Regions from separate parts of the Janthinobacterium sp. JF4 genome, predicted to be linked through region 1. Evidence: predicted binding sites of a transcription regulator. Region 1 holds the regulator's gene; each other region holds the start of a gene.

The links. Region 1 encodes HrcA, which represses chaperone genes, less so after heat shock. Its sites were predicted from a motif close to TTAGCACTCNNNNNNNNNGAGTGCTAA; they were not measured.
Region 2: the regulator HrcA is predicted to act here: its motif matches at 1,395-1,421, upstream of rpoH (RNA polymerase sigma factor RpoH).
Region 3: the regulator HrcA is predicted to act here: its motif matches at 1,740-1,766, upstream of groES (co-chaperone GroES).

What each region holds. Positions count from the first base shown of each region.
Region 1 is NZ_JCAQAV010000052.1:24,748-30,771, reverse strand. Features, by position in the region: gene AC54AF_RS24780 (outer membrane protein assembly factor BamE) at 1-96, opposite strand, end outside; gene fur (ferric iron uptake transcriptional regulator) at 293-724, shown strand; gene hrcA (heat-inducible transcriptional repressor HrcA) at 773-1,789, opposite strand; gene AC54AF_RS24765 (HAD family hydrolase) at 1,907-2,626, opposite strand; gene AC54AF_RS24760 (hypothetical protein) at 2,872-3,477, shown strand; gene AC54AF_RS24755 (hypothetical protein) at 3,519-4,103, shown strand; gene mmsB (3-hydroxyisobutyrate dehydrogenase) at 4,291-5,268, opposite strand; gene AC54AF_RS24745 (enoyl-CoA hydratase/isomerase family protein) at 5,216-6,024, opposite strand, start outside.
Region 2 is NZ_JCAQAV010000027.1:7,718-13,741, forward strand. Features, by position in the region: gene AC54AF_RS18580 (hypothetical protein) at 1-251, shown strand, start outside; gene rpoH (RNA polymerase sigma factor RpoH) at 342-1,235, opposite strand; gene ftsX (permease-like cell division protein FtsX) at 1,641-2,561, opposite strand; gene AC54AF_RS18595 (cell division ATP-binding protein FtsE) at 2,558-3,301, opposite strand; gene ftsY (signal recognition particle-docking protein FtsY) at 3,310-4,368, opposite strand; gene AC54AF_RS18605 (MerR family transcriptional regulator) at 4,533-5,513, opposite strand; gene AC54AF_RS18610 (NAD(P)/FAD-dependent oxidoreductase) at 5,679-6,024, shown strand, end outside.
Region 3 is NZ_JCAQAV010000005.1:30,631-36,654, reverse strand. Features, by position in the region: gene groL (chaperonin GroEL) at 1-1,159, opposite strand, end outside; gene groES (co-chaperone GroES) at 1,210-1,500, opposite strand; gene AC54AF_RS06960 (hypothetical protein) at 2,021-2,767, shown strand; gene AC54AF_RS06955 (DUF904 domain-containing protein) at 2,924-3,187, shown strand; gene AC54AF_RS06950 (cell division protein ZapA) at 3,187-3,498, shown strand; RNA gene ssrS (6S RNA) at 3,553-3,730, shown strand; gene AC54AF_RS06940 (EVE domain-containing protein) at 3,810-4,274, shown strand; gene AC54AF_RS06935 (GGDEF domain-containing protein) at 4,276-5,778, opposite strand; gene lgt (prolipoprotein diacylglyceryl transferase) at 5,963-6,024, opposite strand, start outside.

The DNA.
Region 1 (6,024 bases):
AACCAGTTCCTTGCCTTCTTTTTGAGCAGCTGCCGGCTTTTCGCCCAGGATGCCACGGCTGGCGCAGCCGGACATGGCCAGCGCGACACAGACCATGCCTGCCACGACTGGTGCTCGAAATGAAATACGGTGCCAGAGAGATGGCAATACAGCCGGTGTTACGCGCATAAATGACCTCAATTGGATGAACAAAACGCCAGGAGTGACCGGCCCGCCAAAAAAAAGCATATTTTGGCACTCCCCGACAAAACGCTATATGATAAAGCACCTGACCCACATACGAGCAACAAACATGAGTAACAATCCTAGTGATCTCAAGGCAAGCGGCCTGAAAGCCACCTTGCCACGCCTGAAGATACTCGATATCTTCCAGAGTAGCCCGGTACGCCACCTGACAGCGGAAGACGTCTACAAAATTCTGCTGGCCGACAATATGGATGTCGGTTTGGCAACTGTCTACCGTGTCCTGACGCAATTCGAACAGGCAGGCTTGCTCAACCGTAACCATTTTGAAACCGGCAAGGCGATTTTCGAGCTCAACGAAGGTTCCCACCACGATCACCTGGTGTGCCTCGACTGTGGCCGGGTCGAGGAATTCTTCGACGAAGACATCGAAGTCCGCCAGCAAAAAGTGGCCGAAGAGCGCGGCTTCAAGATCGCCGAACACGCCCTGGCCATCTACGGCAACTGCATCAAGACGGCTTGCCCGCACAAAACCGCCTGACCACAGCTGGCCGCTCCCACGGGGCGGCTGGCGCGCCAGGCATTACGATCAATTATGGCTGAGTGCGCTTGACAGCAATTTAGCCGTGATATCGACAATCGGGATGACGCGTTCGTAGGCCATGCGCGTCGGTCCGATCACTCCCAGCGTCCCCACGATCTTGCCGTTGACTTCATACGGCGCCGTCACCACGCTCATCTCATCCATCGGCACCAGGTTCGATTCGCCGCCGATGAAAATCTGCACGCCCGTCGCCTTGCTCGACACGTCGAGCAGCTGCATCAAGCCCGTCTTTTGCTCGAACATGTCGAACATCTGGCGCAGCGAATGCATGTTCGATGACAGATCGCTCACGCTGAGCAAGTTGCGCTCGCCGGAAATGACCATGTCGTCGCTATGGTCGGCCATCGCTTCGCTGCCCGCTTCCACGGCCGCCTGCATCAGGCTGCCCATATCGTCGCGCAGCTGGCGCAATTCGCCCTGCAGGCGCACGCGCACGGCGTCAAACGACAGGCCGCCATAATTCTGGTTGATGTAATTGGCCGATTGCACCAGTTGCGCCGGCGTATAGTCGGCCTCCGTCAGCAATAAACGGTTCTGCACGTCGCCGCCGGGGGCGACGATGACGAGCAGGATGCGTTTTTCGGACAGGCGCAGGAATTCGATTTGCTGGAACACGGATTCGCGGCGCGGAGTGAGCACGACGCCGGCAAACTGCGACAGCGACGACAGCATCTGCGCCGCGTTGGCGATGGTTTTTTGCGGCTGCGGCGTCTGCAGGCGCATGCGCGACTCCACCATGTGCTCGTCCAGATGCCGGACGGTCAGCAAGGTGTCGACAAAGATGCGGTAGCCGCGCGGCGTGGGGATGCGCCCGGCCGAGGTGTGCGGACTGGACACATAACCGAGCTCTTCCAGATCGGCCATGATGTTGCGGATCGTGGCCGGCGACAGGTCGAGGCCGGAAATTTTCGACAGGGCGCGCGAACCGACCGGCAGGCCGTCGGCGATATATCGCTCGACCAGGGCTTTCAGCAGTGTTTGGGCACGTGTATCGAGTTGCATGGTGTCTTATTTAAGCAAGTATTCTTTAAGCAAGCATTTTGTTAAGCAAGCGGCAACGAAAGCGGCCGAACATGCATCAACAGCGCCTATTATGCACGTTCGCCCGTCCCGCGGCGATCAATCTTGCTGCTGCAGCCATTGCAGCAACTCGTCAAAGTTGGCACAGATGGCGTCGGGCTGCACGCCGGCGGCCAGGTGCGCGTCGCTGCCCTTGCGGTTCATCCAGACGGCACGCATGCCGGCCCCCTGCGCTCCCGTCACGTCGAAATACAGGTCGTCACCGACATACACGGCTTCATGCGGCGCCACCTCCAGCGCGGCGCAAGCGGCCAGGAAGATGCTGGCGTCGGGCTTGGCCACGCCAAAGTCGCTGGCGGCGATCGATACCTTGAAATGCTGCGCCAGGCCGATAACGTCAAGGTCCGCATTGCCATTCGAGATCGAGCCGACCAGCATGCGCTGGCGCATCCAGGCCAGGCCCGGCAAGACGTCGTCATACGGCTGGACGCGATTGCGCGCGGCCAGGAAGTGCAGGATGGCCCCGTCGACCAGGGCGGGATCCTCGCCAGCAGCCTCGAAGGCGGCCAACAAGCCGGCGCGGCGCAACTCGATCAGATTGCCATGAAAATGCGGTTGTTCGTTGAGCATGGCCAGGCGATGCTGGCGCAGCACCTCGATGGAAAACTGCTGCGCCACCTTGGGCGCATGCGTGGCCAGCCAGTCGTGCAGCAGGGTTTCCGCGGCGGCAATCACGGGTGCGATCGGCCACAAGGTATCGTCGAGGTCGAACAGGATGGCCTTGGGCGGCACGGCGGGTTTTACAGGGGCAAGGGACATGGGACTCACTATGGGATGCTGCGTCACGCTGCGCAGGGTGCATCTATTGTCGCACCGATCGCCGCCGCCGGCATGGCTGCGCCCCCGTGAAATGGGGCCGGGCCAGCGCTTCCCGGCGAAAAATTGTTACAGGGTGATACAAGGCAAGGTCATCCTGCTTGCCAGATAGACTAAAATAGGCGCCATTCCAATGCGGCGCCAGCGTCCGCGTTGCGCTACCCAACCTAATTCGTTTTGGAGAATGTATGAAAAATTTGTACCTGCGCTCGATGCTGGCGGCGGCTTGCGCCGTCACACTGGCAGCCTGCGGCGGCAGCGGTGGCAACCTGTATCTGCAAGGCCAGGTTACCGGTCTGGCCAAGACTGGCCTGATTCTCCTGAATGACGGGGAACGCTTGCCGGTTTCCGCGGGCCAGTCCTCCTTTGTTTTCACCAAGCTGCTCAGTTCCGATGACCGCTACGATATCACCATCGCGGAACAGCCCAAGGGTGCCGTGTGCAAGATTGTCAATGGCACCGGCAAAGCATCGAGCTACTCCGTGACCACGGCCGTGGTGAGCTGCCAGACCAATTCCTACCCGCTGAGCGGCACGGTCACGGGCTTGACCGCTGACGGTTTGACCCTGGCGATCGGCAATACCAGCACCAGCCCGCTGACAGGCAGTACTGCCTATACGTTCCCGCATGTCGATGACGGCATCGCCTACAATATTTCCATCTCGTCGTATCCAACAGGCCAGACGTGCAAATTCGAGGCCTCTGCCAACACCAGCGCCGACGGCCGCATTGTCAACGGCACCATGGGTTCAGCCGCCACGACCAGCGCCGCACTGCACTGCACGCCGCTGTAAGCCACGCGGTTCGTCATCACTATATTGCATTGGAGAAATACATGAAGTTATCCTGCCTGCGCCCGATCGCCGCGCTGCTGCTGACCCTGGGACTGGCCGCTTGCGGTGGCAAGGCCTCGTATGATGTCAGCGGCACCATCAGCAACTTGAACACCAATGGCCTGATCCTGGCCAACGGCGGCGAAAGCCTGCCGGTTGAATCCGGCAAAACGTCGTTTACCTTTACCAAACGCATCGACTATGGCACCGACTACAACATCACCGTGCAGAAACAACCTGCCCACATGAATTGCGCCGTCGGTAACGGTTCCGGTTCGGCTGGTCACTATGTGAGCATTCAGGCAACAGTCACGTGTATGCAGAATTCCTACACGGTGGGCGGTACGGTGACGGGCCTGACAGCCGACGGCCTGGTCCTGATCAACGGTACGGCGCAAACCACGGTGGCCAAGGATAGCAAGACCTTCATCCTCGGGACGCGTATTGCCGATGGCGACAAGTATGGCATCAGCGTGTTTACGCAGCCGACCGGCCTGAAATGCGCTGTGGTGGAGAACACCGGCGGTATCGGCACCATGGGTGAAGCGGATGTGACGACCGTGCAGATCACCTGCAATCCGGGCTAAGGCAGTAGCGCTGGCAGCCGCAGCGCGGCTGTCAGGAAGAGATATCACGGAAATATATACTTGATATTCCAAAGATAAATTGGAGTTATATGTGGCGATGCAGCATAATGCATCTGTCTCCTCCAACTCTTCCAAGAATTGGATTTAGCCCGCTTTTACCAGCGGGCTTTTTTTTGCCCAAAATTCCTCAAACGGGTTTGTTCAACCCGGGCTGCAGCATCTGCACGATGCTGGAGAAATCCTGCTGCGCATAACCGGCTTGCGCATGCATCTGATACAACTGGCGCACCAGCCCACCCAAGGGCGTGGGCGCGTTGGCCGACAGGGCCGACTGCTGCGCCAGGCCCAGGTCTTTCAGCATCAGCGCCGTGCCGAAGCCGCCAGTGTAATTGCGCGACGCGGGCGTGCCCTCCATGACGCCCGGCCACGGGTTGTACACTTCCAGGGTCCAGTTGCGGCCAGAGCTCTTGGCCATGATGTCGGACAATACTTTTGGATCCAGGCCATGCGCCACGCCCAGGTTCAGCGCCTCGGCCGTACCGGCCATCAGAATGCCCAGGAGCATGTTGTTGCAAATCTTCGCCACCTGGCCTGCACCCGCCTCGCCCGCATGGAAGATGTTCTTGCCCATCTTTTCCAGCAAAGGCCGCGCCTGCTGCAAGGCCGCTACGCTGCCGCCGACGATGAAGGTCAGGGTGCCGGCCGCCGCGCCCGCCGTGCCGCCCGAAACGGGCGCATCGATCATCGCAAAGCCCCGTGCGCTGGCCGCCTGCGCCACCTGGCGCGCCACATCGGCAGCAATGGTGCTGCAATCGATAAACAAGGCGCCCGGCTTGGCCGAGTCCAGCACGCCACCGGCCGCCAGGTACAGTTCCTGCACGTGCTTGTTGGCTGGCAGCATGGTGATGACGGCATCAGCCGTCTGTACGGCCGCGCTGGCGGAGGCGGCCGCCGTGGCGCCCGCCTCGACGAGCGACGCCACGGCCGCTGGCACCAGGTCAAACACGGAGACGTGGAAGCCGGCGGCCACCAGGTTGCGGGCCATCGGCGCGCCCATGTTGCCCAGGCCGATAAAAGCGATATGTTGCATGTGTCTGTCTCCTGTTGTTCTTTTAATGTAAATCGGCCAATGGATGCTGCGTCCACGGCGCCGTGAAATATTCATTGAGATACGCATTGCTGACGTCGGCCAGGCTGCCCGGCTGCCACTGCGGCGCATTGTCCTTGTCGATCAGCAAGGCGCGCACGCCTTCCCGGAAATCGGCATGGGCACAGCATTGCACGGCAACGATCAGTTCTAACTGAAACACTTGCGCCAGACTCAGATGACGCGTGCGTCCGCGCATGGCCCAGACCAAAGCGGCCGAGCTGGGCGCACCCTTGTCGAGCGAGCGGGCCGCCTTCTGCAGCCAGGCCGAATCGCCGTCATACGCGGCAATGGCGGCCACCACTTCGGGCAAGGTCGGCGCTTGCGTCAAGGCGGCGATGGCGTCGAAGTTGGCGCGCACTTCGGAGACGGGCAACATGGATGCAGGGGCCGAGAAGCCGCGCAGCAAGCGGTCCAGCTGCTCGCTGTTCGCCTGCGGGCCGGCTTGCCATTGCGCCAGCGCCAGCGCGTCGAGCACCATGGCGCGCTCTTCCTGGCGCAGAAAATAGTCGCCGAGGCCCGCGAACAGTGCGTCGGCCGCGTTCATCGGCGCGCCCGTCAAGCCCAGGAACAGGCCGCTGCGCCCCGGCATGCGGCCCAGGAACCAGCTGCCGCCCACGTCGGGAAACAGGCCAATCGTGATTTCCGGCATGGCGATGCGCGTGCTTTCCGTCACCACGCGGTGGCTGGCACCGGCCATCAGGCCCAGGCCGCCCCCCATGACGATGCCGCCGCCCCACACCAGCAGCGGCTTTGCATAGGTATGGATGCGGT
Region 2 (6,024 bases), on a different contig from region 1:
TGGCGAAAAGCGATGCCAAGAAACTGATGGGAAAGATGAATGTTCCCGGCGCCGGTGCATTCGGTAAGGAAGCGGTCGTCGTCGACCGCCGTGAGCAGCGCAAGCGCGATCAGGCCCTGGGCCTGGTGCCATTCGCCGTCAAGCTGAACAGCGATCTGGTGCTGCAATTGCAGACCCTGGCCAAGGAGCGCGGCGCGGATCTGAATGAATTGGTTGCCGAAGTCCTCGTCAAGGGCCTGGCTGCAGCTTAACGGTCGACAATGTTTATCTGTTGATAAATATCAAAGCTCAAAACTAAAAGGCGCCTTGCGGCGCCTTTTGCATTACGGCATTGCTTTCGACTACACCCAGGCGGCCAGGGCGCCCTTCATTTTTTTCAGCGCAGCCACTTCGATCTGGCGGATGCGCTCGGCCGATACGCCGAACTCTTCAGCCAAAGCGTGCAGGGTGGCGCCGGAGCCGTCGTCGTTGGCCAGCCAGCGCGCTTCGATGATGCGGCGCGAACGGGCGTCCAGCTTGCTCAAGGCCGTTTCCAGACCTTCCGATTGCAGGCGCGTCACTTGTTCCGCTTCCAGCACCTTGGTCGGCTCGCTTTGCTCCGACGACAGGTAGGCGATCGGCGAAAACTTGTCGTCTTCATCGTCGGTCGGCGATTCCAGCGCGATGTCGCGGCCGCTCAAGCGCGTTTCCATTTCGATCACTTCTTCGCGCTTCACGTCGAGCAGCTTGGCCAGCGCATCGATCTGCTTCGGCGTCATCGCATCGAGGCCCGTCTTGTGGCTGCGCAGGTTGAAGAACAGCTTGCGCTGTGCCTTCGTCGTCGCGACCTTGACCAGGCGCCAGTTTTTCAGGATGTACTCGTGCATCTCGGCTTTCACCCAGTGCATGGCGTACGACACCAGGCGCACGCCCTGATCCGGATCGAAGCGTTTCACGGCTTTCATCAAGCCGATATTGCCTTCCTGAATCAGGTCGGCATGCGGCAAGCCATAGCCCAGGTAGCCGCGGGCAATCGAGACCACCAGGCGCAGGTGCGACAGCACCAGTTCTTGCGCGGCGGCCAGGTCATTTTTTTCACGCAGGCGTGTCGCCAGCGAAATTTCTTCGTCATGGGTCAACATGGGCAGGCGGTTCACGGCCGAAATATAGGCGTCGATATTGCCCAGATTGCCAGTGAACCCGAGGCCCAGCGCATTACTTTTGGTCGGCACTAAGGCGGACGTTGCGGACATCATAGTCATGTTTTCTCCCTCGTAGTCTTGCTTTGTTCCCGTTGGCCACGTCACGCGACGTGATCCACTTGTCTGTTTGCGTATTCGGTCTTGCACTTTGCAGATCGCGGCACCATCTTCATCTGGCGTCCATGGCGGTTCTGCTGTTGGTATGTCCCTATATTAGCACTCTCTGCTTGCGAGTGCCAATCAGCACATTTAATCGATCTGATAGCCTAAATACTATGGCGAATGAATGCTTGATATATATGTCTGAACATCGCGAGATAGCGCTTCACGACAACAAGGCTAGTCTACGGCCTTTGGCTGAAGCGAGCCTTAAGAATACTTGTTTAATATCAAGATAACAGCAGTATAAGGATGACGCGGCGCATGGCGACGCCAGGAGCGCCGCCATGGGAGGGAAGATCAGTTCAGGCGCGCCAGGTGGCGCTGCACGCAGAGGAAGGCGCCGATCAGGCCCAGGCCGGCGCTGATGGCCAGCAAGCCAGCCATCGGCAGCGGCGCCAGCGGCACCAGCTGGAATTCGGACGCATACAGGCGGGCAAACTCGGCAATCGCGGTATTCAGCGGCTGCAAGGCCAGTGCCACGGCGCCCAGGGCCAGCGCACCGGCGCACAGGCCCAGCAGGGCGCCTGTGTAGTAGAAAGGGCGGTGGATGAAGGTGTCGGTGGCGCCGATCAGCTTCGAGATGCTGATTTCATCGCGCTGCTGCATCACCTGCAAGCGGATGGTATTGAAGACCACGGCGATCACGGCCACGCCCAGGGTGATCGCCAGCAGCAGCAGCACCAGGCGCAGTACGCCCAGCAAGGCCGCCAGGCGCTTGACCCAGGCCGAATCGACTTGCGCCGATTCCACGAATGGCAACTGGCGCAACTGTTCCGCCACCGCATCGACATCCTGCGCCTCGCTGGCGCTGCTGAAGGCATCGAGTTTCAATACATAACTGTCGGGCAAGGGATTGTCGCCCAGGGTGCTGAGCACGTCGGCCAGGCCGCTCTTGTTTTTCAGCGAGTCCAGCGCCTGTTCGCGCGGGATGAAGACGATCTTCGCCTTTTGCTCGCCGACGATCTTGCGCATGGCGCCAGCCAGGGCCACGGCTTGCTCGCGTGGCGTGTCGATCTTCAGGAAGACGCTGATTTCCGGGTCGACGGACATCTGCTCCGACATCGGGCGCACATTGTCGAGCATGGTCAAGCCGGCGAATGGCAGCGACAGGGCGATCGCGACGACGAGCACGTTCAGCAAGAAGCCGCCCGGCGACTTGCGCAAATGAATCAGCGCCGAACCGAAGGCGAAGCGGTGTTGACGGAACCAGCCTCTCATGCCTGCTCTCCCTGCGCGTCGTCCGGGCCGGGGGAGGGCGCGAAATCGGGATCGGGCGGGGCGAAGACGGGCGCCTGGGTGGCCTTGTCGATGGCCACCAGCTGGCCGTTTTTCAGGTGGATCACGCGGGCGGCGGCGTCGAGCATCTGTTCGTCGTGGCTGGAAATGAGGCAGGTCACGCCCACTGAATGAAATGCTTTCAGGGCGTCGAGCACCTTATTGGCGCTGGCGCGGTCCAGGTTGGCCGTCGGTTCGTCGGCCAGGATGATCTGCGGCCGGTTGACGATGGCGCGCGCGATCGACACGCGCTGCTGCTCGCCGCCCGACAGCGACAGCGGACGCGCCATGGCGCGGTCCAGCAGTCCCACTTTGTCGAGCGCGGCGCGGGCGCGCTGTTCCGCGGCAACTTTATGCGCGCCGACGACGAGCAGCGGCAGCATGACGTTGGCCAGGATGGAGCGGTCGTTCAATAATTTTTGCTGCTGGAAGATCAGGCCCATGTTGCGGCGCAGGAAGGGCACGCCGGCCGGCTTGATCTTCGCCATGTCCTGGCCATTGACGATCAGCTTGCCCGACGTGGGGCGTTCCATGGCGGCGATCATTTTCAGCAAGGTGGATTTGCCGGCGCCGGACGGGCCCGCTAAAAATACCAGCTCGCCTTTGGCAATATTGAGCGAAATGTCGCTGAGCGCGACGGCGTCGGCGGAGTATTGCTTGGAGACGTGCTGAAATTCAATCATGTATAGGCTTATCCGAGCAGCGCTTCGACAAATTCGGCAGCCACGAAAGGCTGCAAGTCTTCAATTTTCTCACCGATGCCGATGAAATACACGGGCACGGGGCGTACGCGGGCAATCGCCGCCAGCACGCCGCCCTTGGCGGTACCGTCCAGCTTGGTGATCACCAGGCCGCTCAATTGCAGGGCATCGTCGAAGGCCTTCACTTGCGTGAGGGCATTCTGGCCCGTGTTGCCGTCGATGACGAGCAGGGTTTCATGCGGCGCGCCCTCCATGCCCTTGCCGATCACGCGCTTGATTTTCTTCAATTCCTCCATCAGGTGCAACTGTGTCGGCAAGCGTCCTGCCGTATCGACCATCACCACGTCGATGCCGCGCGCCTTCGCCGATTGCACCGAGTCGTAGGCCACGGCGGCCGGGTCGCCCGATTCCTGCGAAATCACGGTGACGTTGTTGCGCTCGCCCCACACCATCAGCTGCTCGCGCGCGGCAGCGCGGAAGGTGTCGCCCGCAGCCAGCAGCACGGATTGATTGTTCGACTGCATGTGCTTGGCCAGCTTGCCGATGGTGGTGGTCTTGCCGGCGCCATTCACGCCGGAAATCATCATCACCAGCGGCTTGTGGCGGCCCAGCTCGAAGCGCTTTTCCAGCGGCGAGAGCAGGTCGATCAGCAGCACTTTCAGCGCGGCCTTGACGGCGGCGGCGTCGAGCAGCTTGTCTTCCTTGACCTTTTTCTTCAATTCCGTGAGCAAAAATTCGGTGGCGTCGATGCCGGCGTCGGACATCAGCAGCGCCGCTTCCAGCTCTTCGTACAGGGCCTCGTCGATCTTTGCGCCGACGAACAGCACGGACAAGGTATTCGAGGTTTTCGACAGGCCTGCCTTCAGGCGCGTCATCCACGATTTTTTCTCGGGTTCGGCGGCCACGATCACGGGCACGCGCTCGGCCGGCGCACCGCTCAGTGGCGTAGCGGCAGGCTGCGGCGCAGGCGGCGTGGCGGCGGGAAGGACGGGAGGCTCGGCTGGCGCAGCCTCGGGAGCGATGGGTTTTTTCTTGAAGAAACTAAACATGGATGTGTGGTGGCGGGTGCTGACCTAAGGCCCGGCGGCGCCGGACACTGTGTTACGGGCTATTCTACCAGAGCGCGCCCGGCCCTTCATGCTTTACTGTTCGATTGGCAACATTGCGCGGCTATCCACGGAGATCGCCGCAGTTGCCGCGCTTTCCAGCCGGATCAGTGGGTTTGCAGGGCGTGCGCCTGGTGGCGGCGGCGCCAGTCGGCGATGCTTTCGTCGACTTGCCGCAAGTCCAGCACGTGCAAAAAGGCCGGCGGCTGCTTGGTCAGGACGGGACTGCGTCCCCCGGCCCACAATTCCATGCTTGGTGGCAAGCTTGCATGCAGCTGCTGCAGGCTGTCGCGCGTCTGCCTTTGCTTGCTGGCACTGGAAAACGACAGCGCCACGATGTCGGCCCGCTGCGCGCGGGCGGCCGCGACGATGTCGGTCAGCGGCGTTTCCACGCCCAGCGACATGCAATGGGCGCCGGCCGCCGCGCACAGCGCCTCGGCCATCAGCAGCCCCAGGCCATGGCGTTCCTGCGGCAAGGTACTGAGGACGATGCGCGGCGAGCGCGTGGACGGGCTGCTTGCTTGTGGCAGGGAAAAGATGGCGTGGCGCATCACCGTTTGCAAGGTTTCGCTATACAGATGCTCTTCATACACGGCCAGTTCGCCGCACGCCCACGCCTCGCCCACCATGCCGGTGAGGGGGGCGACGACGTCGATGGTGAAGGCTTTCAGCCCCAGCACGGCCAGCGCCTGGCGCAGGGCATCAGCCAATCCCGCCATCTGGTGGCCGCGGCACAGGGCCAGGTAGTGCGCCAGTTGCGGTTGCGGCAAGGACGGCGCCGCGCTGCCGGCGCTGGCCAGCTGCTGCAATTGCGCGGTGCTGTGCTGCATGATTTTTCCCGGACGAAATCCGAGGTCCAGCAGGCGCTTGACCATGCGCAATTTCTGCACTTGCTCGGCCGGATAGCTGCGCTCGCCAAAGGCGTCGCGCCAGGGCTGGGGAAAGGCGTAGCGGCGCTCCCATACACGCAAGGTTTCCTTGGCCAGCCCGGTGTCGCGTTCGACATCGCTGATGCTGAAGGCGGAAGTAGGTTGCAGGTCAGTATCCATACCAGGGTGGCTTTGCTCGCTTGCGGAAGAACGTGGCATGCATTTTACGCCTTCCGCCGCCCCTGACCAAATAGCTGAATCCGATTGGAAATGGCCGGCGTACAAGTTTGTGAACGGGTGGGGGCACTCATTGACATAAATCAATATTTCATCGATTATCATGAGGATCGTTTTGTCCAGGACAAACTTAATACAGGTGTACTCATGAAAATTGCCGTCGTCGGAGCAGGAATTGCAGGATTGTCGTGTGCCTATCGCCTGGCGCAAGCGGGCCAGGACGTCACCTTGTATGAGGCGGGCGACTACTTTGGCGGCCACAGCCATACAGTGGATGTCACGCTCGATGGCGTCACGCATGGCGTCGACACGGGGTTTCTCGTGTTCAACCACGCCACCTACCCGAACCTGGTGCAACTGTTTGACGAACTCGGCGTCGAGGCGGCCGACAGCGACATGTCGTTCTCCGTGAAGATGCCGCTGGGCACCACACCCGATGCCCGCGTGCTGGAATGGGCGGGCGCCAATTTCGATACCGTGTTTACCCAGCGCA
Region 3 (6,024 bases), on a different contig from region 1:
CTTCGGTGGCAGCGCCAACCTTGATCACGGCAACGCCGCCAGCCAGTTTGGCGACGCGCTCTTGCAGTTTTTCACGGTCGTAGTCCGAGGTCGCTTCTTCGATCTGTACACGCACTTGTTTCACGCGTGCTTCGATCGAGGCAGCTTCGCCGGCGCCATCGATGACGATGGTGTTTTCTTTGCCCACTTCGATGCGTTTCGCCTGGCCCAGTTCGGCCAGGGTCACTTTTTCCAGGGTCAGGCCGACTTCTTCAGCGATCACTTGGCCGCCGGTCAGGACAGCGATGTCTTCCAGCATGGCTTTGCGGCGGTCGCCGAAGCCAGGTGCTTTCACTGCGCACGTTTTCAGGATGCCGCGGATGTTGTTCACCACCAGGGTCGCCAGCGCTTCGCCTTCGATGTCTTCCGCGATGATCAGCAGTGGACGGCCAGCTTTTGCGACTTGTTCCAGTACCGGCAGCAGGTCACGGATGTTCGAGATTTTCTTGTCGCACAGCAGGACGAATGGGCTGTCCAGTACGGCAACTTGTTTCTCCGGGTTGTTGATGAAGTATGGCGACAGGTAGCCGCGGTCGAACTGCATGCCTTCAACGATGTCCAGCTCGTCGTTCAGCGACTTGCCGTCTTCCACGGTGATGACGCCTTCTTTACCGACTTTTTCCATCGCTTCAGCGATACGCTCGCCGATCGAGTAGTCCGAGTTCGCCGAGATCGCGCCAACTTGGGCGATTTCTTTGGTCGTGGTGCAAGGACGGGCGATTTTCGCCAGTTCTTCGACGGTGGCGGCAACTGCCTTGTCGATACCGCGCTTCAGGTCCATCGGGTTCATGCCGGCGGCAACGAACTTCATGCCTTCGCGCACGATGGCTTGTGCCAGCACGGTGGCGGTGGTGGTGCCGTCGCCGGCGTTGTCGCTGGTGCGGGAAGCCACTTCCTTGACCATTTGCGCGCCCATGTTCATGAGCTTGTCTTTGAGTTCAACTTCTTTCGCGACCGAGACACCATCCTTGGTGACGGTAGGGGCGCCGAACGAGCGCTCCAGGACGACGTTGCGGCCTTTCGGGCCCAAGGTTACTTTGACTGCGTTGGCGAGGATATTGACGCCTTCGACCATCTTGGCGCGCGCTGCGTCGCCGAATACTACTTCTTTAGCTGCCATGTTCAATTCTCCAGAAATTTCGGAATCAGTTATCTAAAACGTGGAAACAATTACTTGACGACGATCGCCATGATGTCTTCTTCGCGCATGACCAGCAGCTCATCGCCGTCAACTTTGACGGTTTGGCCGGCGTACTTGCCGAACAGGACGCGGTCGCCCACTTTGACATCCAGAGGACGCACTTTGCCGTCGTCGAGAATCTTGCCATTGCCTACGGCAAGGACTTCGCCTTGATCCGGTTTTTCAGCAGCTGCATCAGGAATGATGAGGCCGGACGCAGTTTTGGTTTCCTGGTCGAGGCGTTTGACGATGACGCGATCGTTCAATGGGCGCAGATTCATACAAAACTCCTTAAAGTTCAATGGATAAATGTTGCTAAATGAATACATGTCCGGCACAGCGCCAGACGTGCTTTCAGTGACTGCCGTTGAAAGCAGCCCGCAACGGTCAAGCAAACCCCATGTCATCCTGTCCTTGCCTTATCCGGCAGTGGTGCATCGCGGCGTCGCCCGCCGCGTAGCGTTCCCTGCAGTGGTCTGGCAAGCACCATCAGTCCTGAGGATTGCTACGAAAGAGTTTGTTAGCACTCTCTACTAACGAGTGCTAATTATAGGGACGGTATGGGTCAACTTCAAGGGCTTATTCAAGAGGAACATATACATACATGATAAGCAGAGCCTGCATCTGCACAGGGTTTGCGCCAGCACAAGCCGCGTTCCCGGGCGTCAGCAGCAGCGACTCTAGCATGCCGTCCGGATAGGGGGCGTTCCTGTAGGCGCAAGAAACAGAGTTTCACTATGGAATTTGATAAGATGATTGCAATTGCATATCAATATCGCCACCTGCACCAGAAAGCACATCATGCCATCGACTACTTCCCGTCCCGCCCTGCGCCTGCTGGGCGCCACCCTGATCGGTCTCGTTTGCCTGGGCAATGCCGCCGCGCAAACGCCCACCATCGTCGACGAGATCACCGTGGCGGCCCTGACGCCACTGGAAAAGGAAATGCTGCTGGGTGAGCTGTTCAACGACTTGAACAAGGATGACGACGACCAGGAAGCCCATGTATGGGACAACGGTGGCGATAGCGGCGTGCTGGTGAAGGTCACATATCACTTCAGTAATTCCGGCATGACGGAACACAGCCTGAAGGCGCACATCTGCCGCGACCTGAAATTCGTCGTCACGGCCGGCGGCAAGTCGCAGGACCTGAGCCGCCGCACCTGTTCGCAGAACAGCGGACGCTGGGATGTGCAGGGCAAGGACCCGGCGCCCGTCGCGTATCCGCCATTCCTGTCCGACGTCACTATCGCCAAGCTGAATGCGAAGGAAAAACAGGCCTTGCTGACGGCCGCCGTGCGCACCTTGAAAGATGAAGAGGATGGCAAGAGCCGTGAATGGAGCAACAAGGGCCTGGGCAATGCGGCGCCGCTGGCAGTGCGCCTGACGCCCTCGCAGACGGACGCCAAACCTGGCAGCTACCGCCGTACTTGCCGCGACTTGACGATGGTGCTTGACGGCAAGGGCGGACAGCAGACGCTGACGCGCCGCTCTTGCGAAAATAGCTATGGCGGACTCGATATCGAAGCCGATTACGTCGACGAGTAAAGCGCTGCCATCGCGGCGCTGGCAGATGCGCGCAGTTGGCGAAAAGCGCCAGAAAAAGCGTGTATTGTCCGCCAACTGCCCTGCATTGATGTAAATATGTGTGACAGCGGCCTGATTCGATTGACGCCCATGGAGCGTCCGCCCTATAGTGGCGGGATGATTTCCGAATTCAACGAATTATCCGACAAAATAGGCCTGCTGGCCGAAATGACCCATGCGCTGCGCCGTGAAAACGCGCAACTGCGCAAGGACAATGCAGCCCTGGCCGCCGACAACGCGCAGTATGTGCAACGCATGCGCGAGGCGCAGGAGCGCGTGGAAGCATTGCTGGAAAAAATTCCCGAACTGGTGCAAGCTGGCCTGGAGCAAGCCGCTTCGGAAGCGGGCGCCTATATTGCCGAGAACGAGAAGGAAGCGTAATGCCGCGTGTCGATGTCAATATCATGGGCCAGTCCTATAGCATGGTGTGCCGCGATGGCGAAGAGCGCGCGCTGCGCGAAGCGGCGATCTACCTGGACAGCAAAATGAAAGCCATCCGCGACGCGGGCAAGGTCAAGGGCAATGACCGCATCGCCGTGCTGGCCGCCCTGGGCGTGGCCGCGGAATTCCTCTCCGTGAAGTCGCCGCAAGGGCCGCTGTCGGAGCTGACGATACTGGAAGTGAAGCAGAAAATCTCGGCCATGCATACAGTCTTGGATAGCGCACTGACGCCCCAGGAAAATCTTTTTTAAACGCGTACGCGACGATTTGTCTTTGCGATGCGCGGCCAAAGGAGTAAACTTGGGTCTACCCTGCGGTGTTCGCGATTGCCATATATTCCTTGAACCATTTATGCGCATCGGTTGCGAATTTTGTTTGATGGGAGTGAGCGTCGCTCGTTCGACGAACCCGAAATTGAACTAACGTGACCACCTTGAACCGTTTGGTTCGGGATGCCGGCATAGCGGCACAGGCGGGGCCCAATTTGCACTACAACTGAAAACGGTTGCCGCATTGATGCGCAACCGTTTTTTTACGTCTGTCGCTATGACACGGAGTCTAGATGAAACAATATTGGCTGATGAAGTCCGAACCCGATGAAGTGAGCATCGACGACCTGATGGCCGCGCCTAAGCACACCATGCCGTGGTTTGGCGTGCGCAACTACCAGGCGCGCAACTTCATGCGCGATGGCATGCAGCCGGGCGACGGCGTGCTGTTCTATCACTCGAGTTGCCCGCAGCCAGGCGTGGCGGGCGTGGCCGAAGTGGCCAGCGGCGCGTATCCCGATCACAGCCAGTTTGAAGAGGGGGGCAAATATTTTGACCCGAAGGCCACGCCTGAACAGCCGCGCTGGATCAGCGTTGACGTGCGCGGCGTGAAGAAGACGGCGCTGCTGCCCCTGTCCGAGATGCGCCAGATGCCGGAGCTGGAAGACATGCTGCTGCTCAAGAAGGGCAGCCGCCTGTCCATCACGCCCGTGACGCCGGCGCAATGGAAAGTGATTACAAGCAGGTTGAAGGACTAGTCTACGCCTGGACCTCGACCCGGTTGCGGCCATTCTGCTTGGCCCGGTACAGAGCCTGATCGGCGGCGGTGAGCAATTGTTCCGGCGTCTGTCCTTCGCTACCCAGCGCCAGGCCGATGCTGGCCGTCACCAGGCCGCCGCGCGACGGCGCGTGGACGATGGCGGCGGCGGCGATCGCTTGCTGCATCTTGTGCGCCACCGCCAGCGCGCCGTCGGTATCGGTGGCGGGCAGGATGGCGGCAAATTCCTCGCCACCGAAGCGGGCGGCCAGGTCGCTGGCGCGCGGTAGCGCGGAATGCAGGGCCGCCGCGATTTGTACCAGGCAGGCGTCGCCATACGGGTGGCCGAAGGTATCGTTGAGGCTTTTGAAGAAATCGATATCGATGATCAGCAGCGCCATCGGTTTGCTGTCGCGTGCGGCGCGCTGCCATTCCAGCTGCAGGGTCTGGTCGAAGCAGCGCCGGTTGGCGATGCCCGTCAAGCCATCCGTCAGCGACAGCTTTTCCAGTGTGTCGAGGGCTTCGCGCAAGGCCAGTTCGCTTTGCATGTAGCGGCTTTGCAGCGTGGCCGAGCGCAGCGCGTGGACGAGCAGCGCGACGAACAGCGACACCGCGGCCAGGTAAAAATGCGCGCGCATGACGGCAAAGCCCAGGCCCAGCAAGGCGGCTGTAAAGAAGATGGGACTGAAATTGTCGATCATCAGGGTCAGCTTTTGCGGGGCCCCCTGCGCCTGCGTACTTTCCGTCCCGGATTGCACCGCCGGGACGCGGGCGGCCAGCAGCACCAGCAGCAGGAATGGCAGGCTCGGCAGCACTTCGCTCCATGCTTCGGTCACGCCATGCAAGGTCAGATAGTTATACGCGGCCGCGCAGCCCGCATAGCACCATAAAAACAACGTCAGCAACTGGTAAAAGCGGCCTTGCCCGCCATCGCGGCGGTGCGCCAGCAGGCGCAACGAGGCGCAGCCGGCCAAGGCCAGGTTTTCCACGTTGTAGGTCAACACCAGCAGGCTGGCGGGAATCGGCGCGATCGAGCGCTGGTCGAATGGCGACACGGAAAAGATGGCTGTATAGGCCAGGTAGGCCGCCAGCAGCACCTGCACGGCATCGAGCCATTGCAGGGCGCGCGAGGGATGCTCGTGCGTCACGGATGACATGGCCAGCAGCAGGGGCGCGCCATACATGAAATACGCGAAATCGGAAAAATACGTGGCATCGGATGCCACCTGTCCGCTCAGGTCTTGCCAGGCCGACAATATCATGCCCGTGCTCCAGAACAGCATGGCCACGGCGAACAGGATCCAGCCTGTCCTGGCGGCGCCTGCCGCGCTGACATAGGCGCAGCGGCAACAGGCGGCCAGCGCCAGCAGGGGCGAGGCAATGGTGAATGCATAGCTCACCCACGGGGCGCGCGTGCCAGCCCAGGCCGTCAAGGCCAGCTGGGCCAGCACATAGCAGGCGCCCAGCGCAATCGAGCATGTCAGTGTTCGCCCGGCAGGCGGCATGGCAAGGCACTCCCCGGTAGCGTCGTGGCGTGCCGCCAAGATGGCGGCACGTGAAAACGATGATACCCAGATGCCAACAGCAAGTCTATTCCGTACGGAAATTTTGCTATTTTTAGGGAAATGTTGCCAGAGGGAGCAAGGAAATGGCGCGCCTGCCTGGCGCGCCATCGGGGGGGGCAGCGGTTTACGTGTTTGCCGGGCGGACCTTGGTGGGCGGCGTGCCCATCACCTGGCTTGTATATGCCC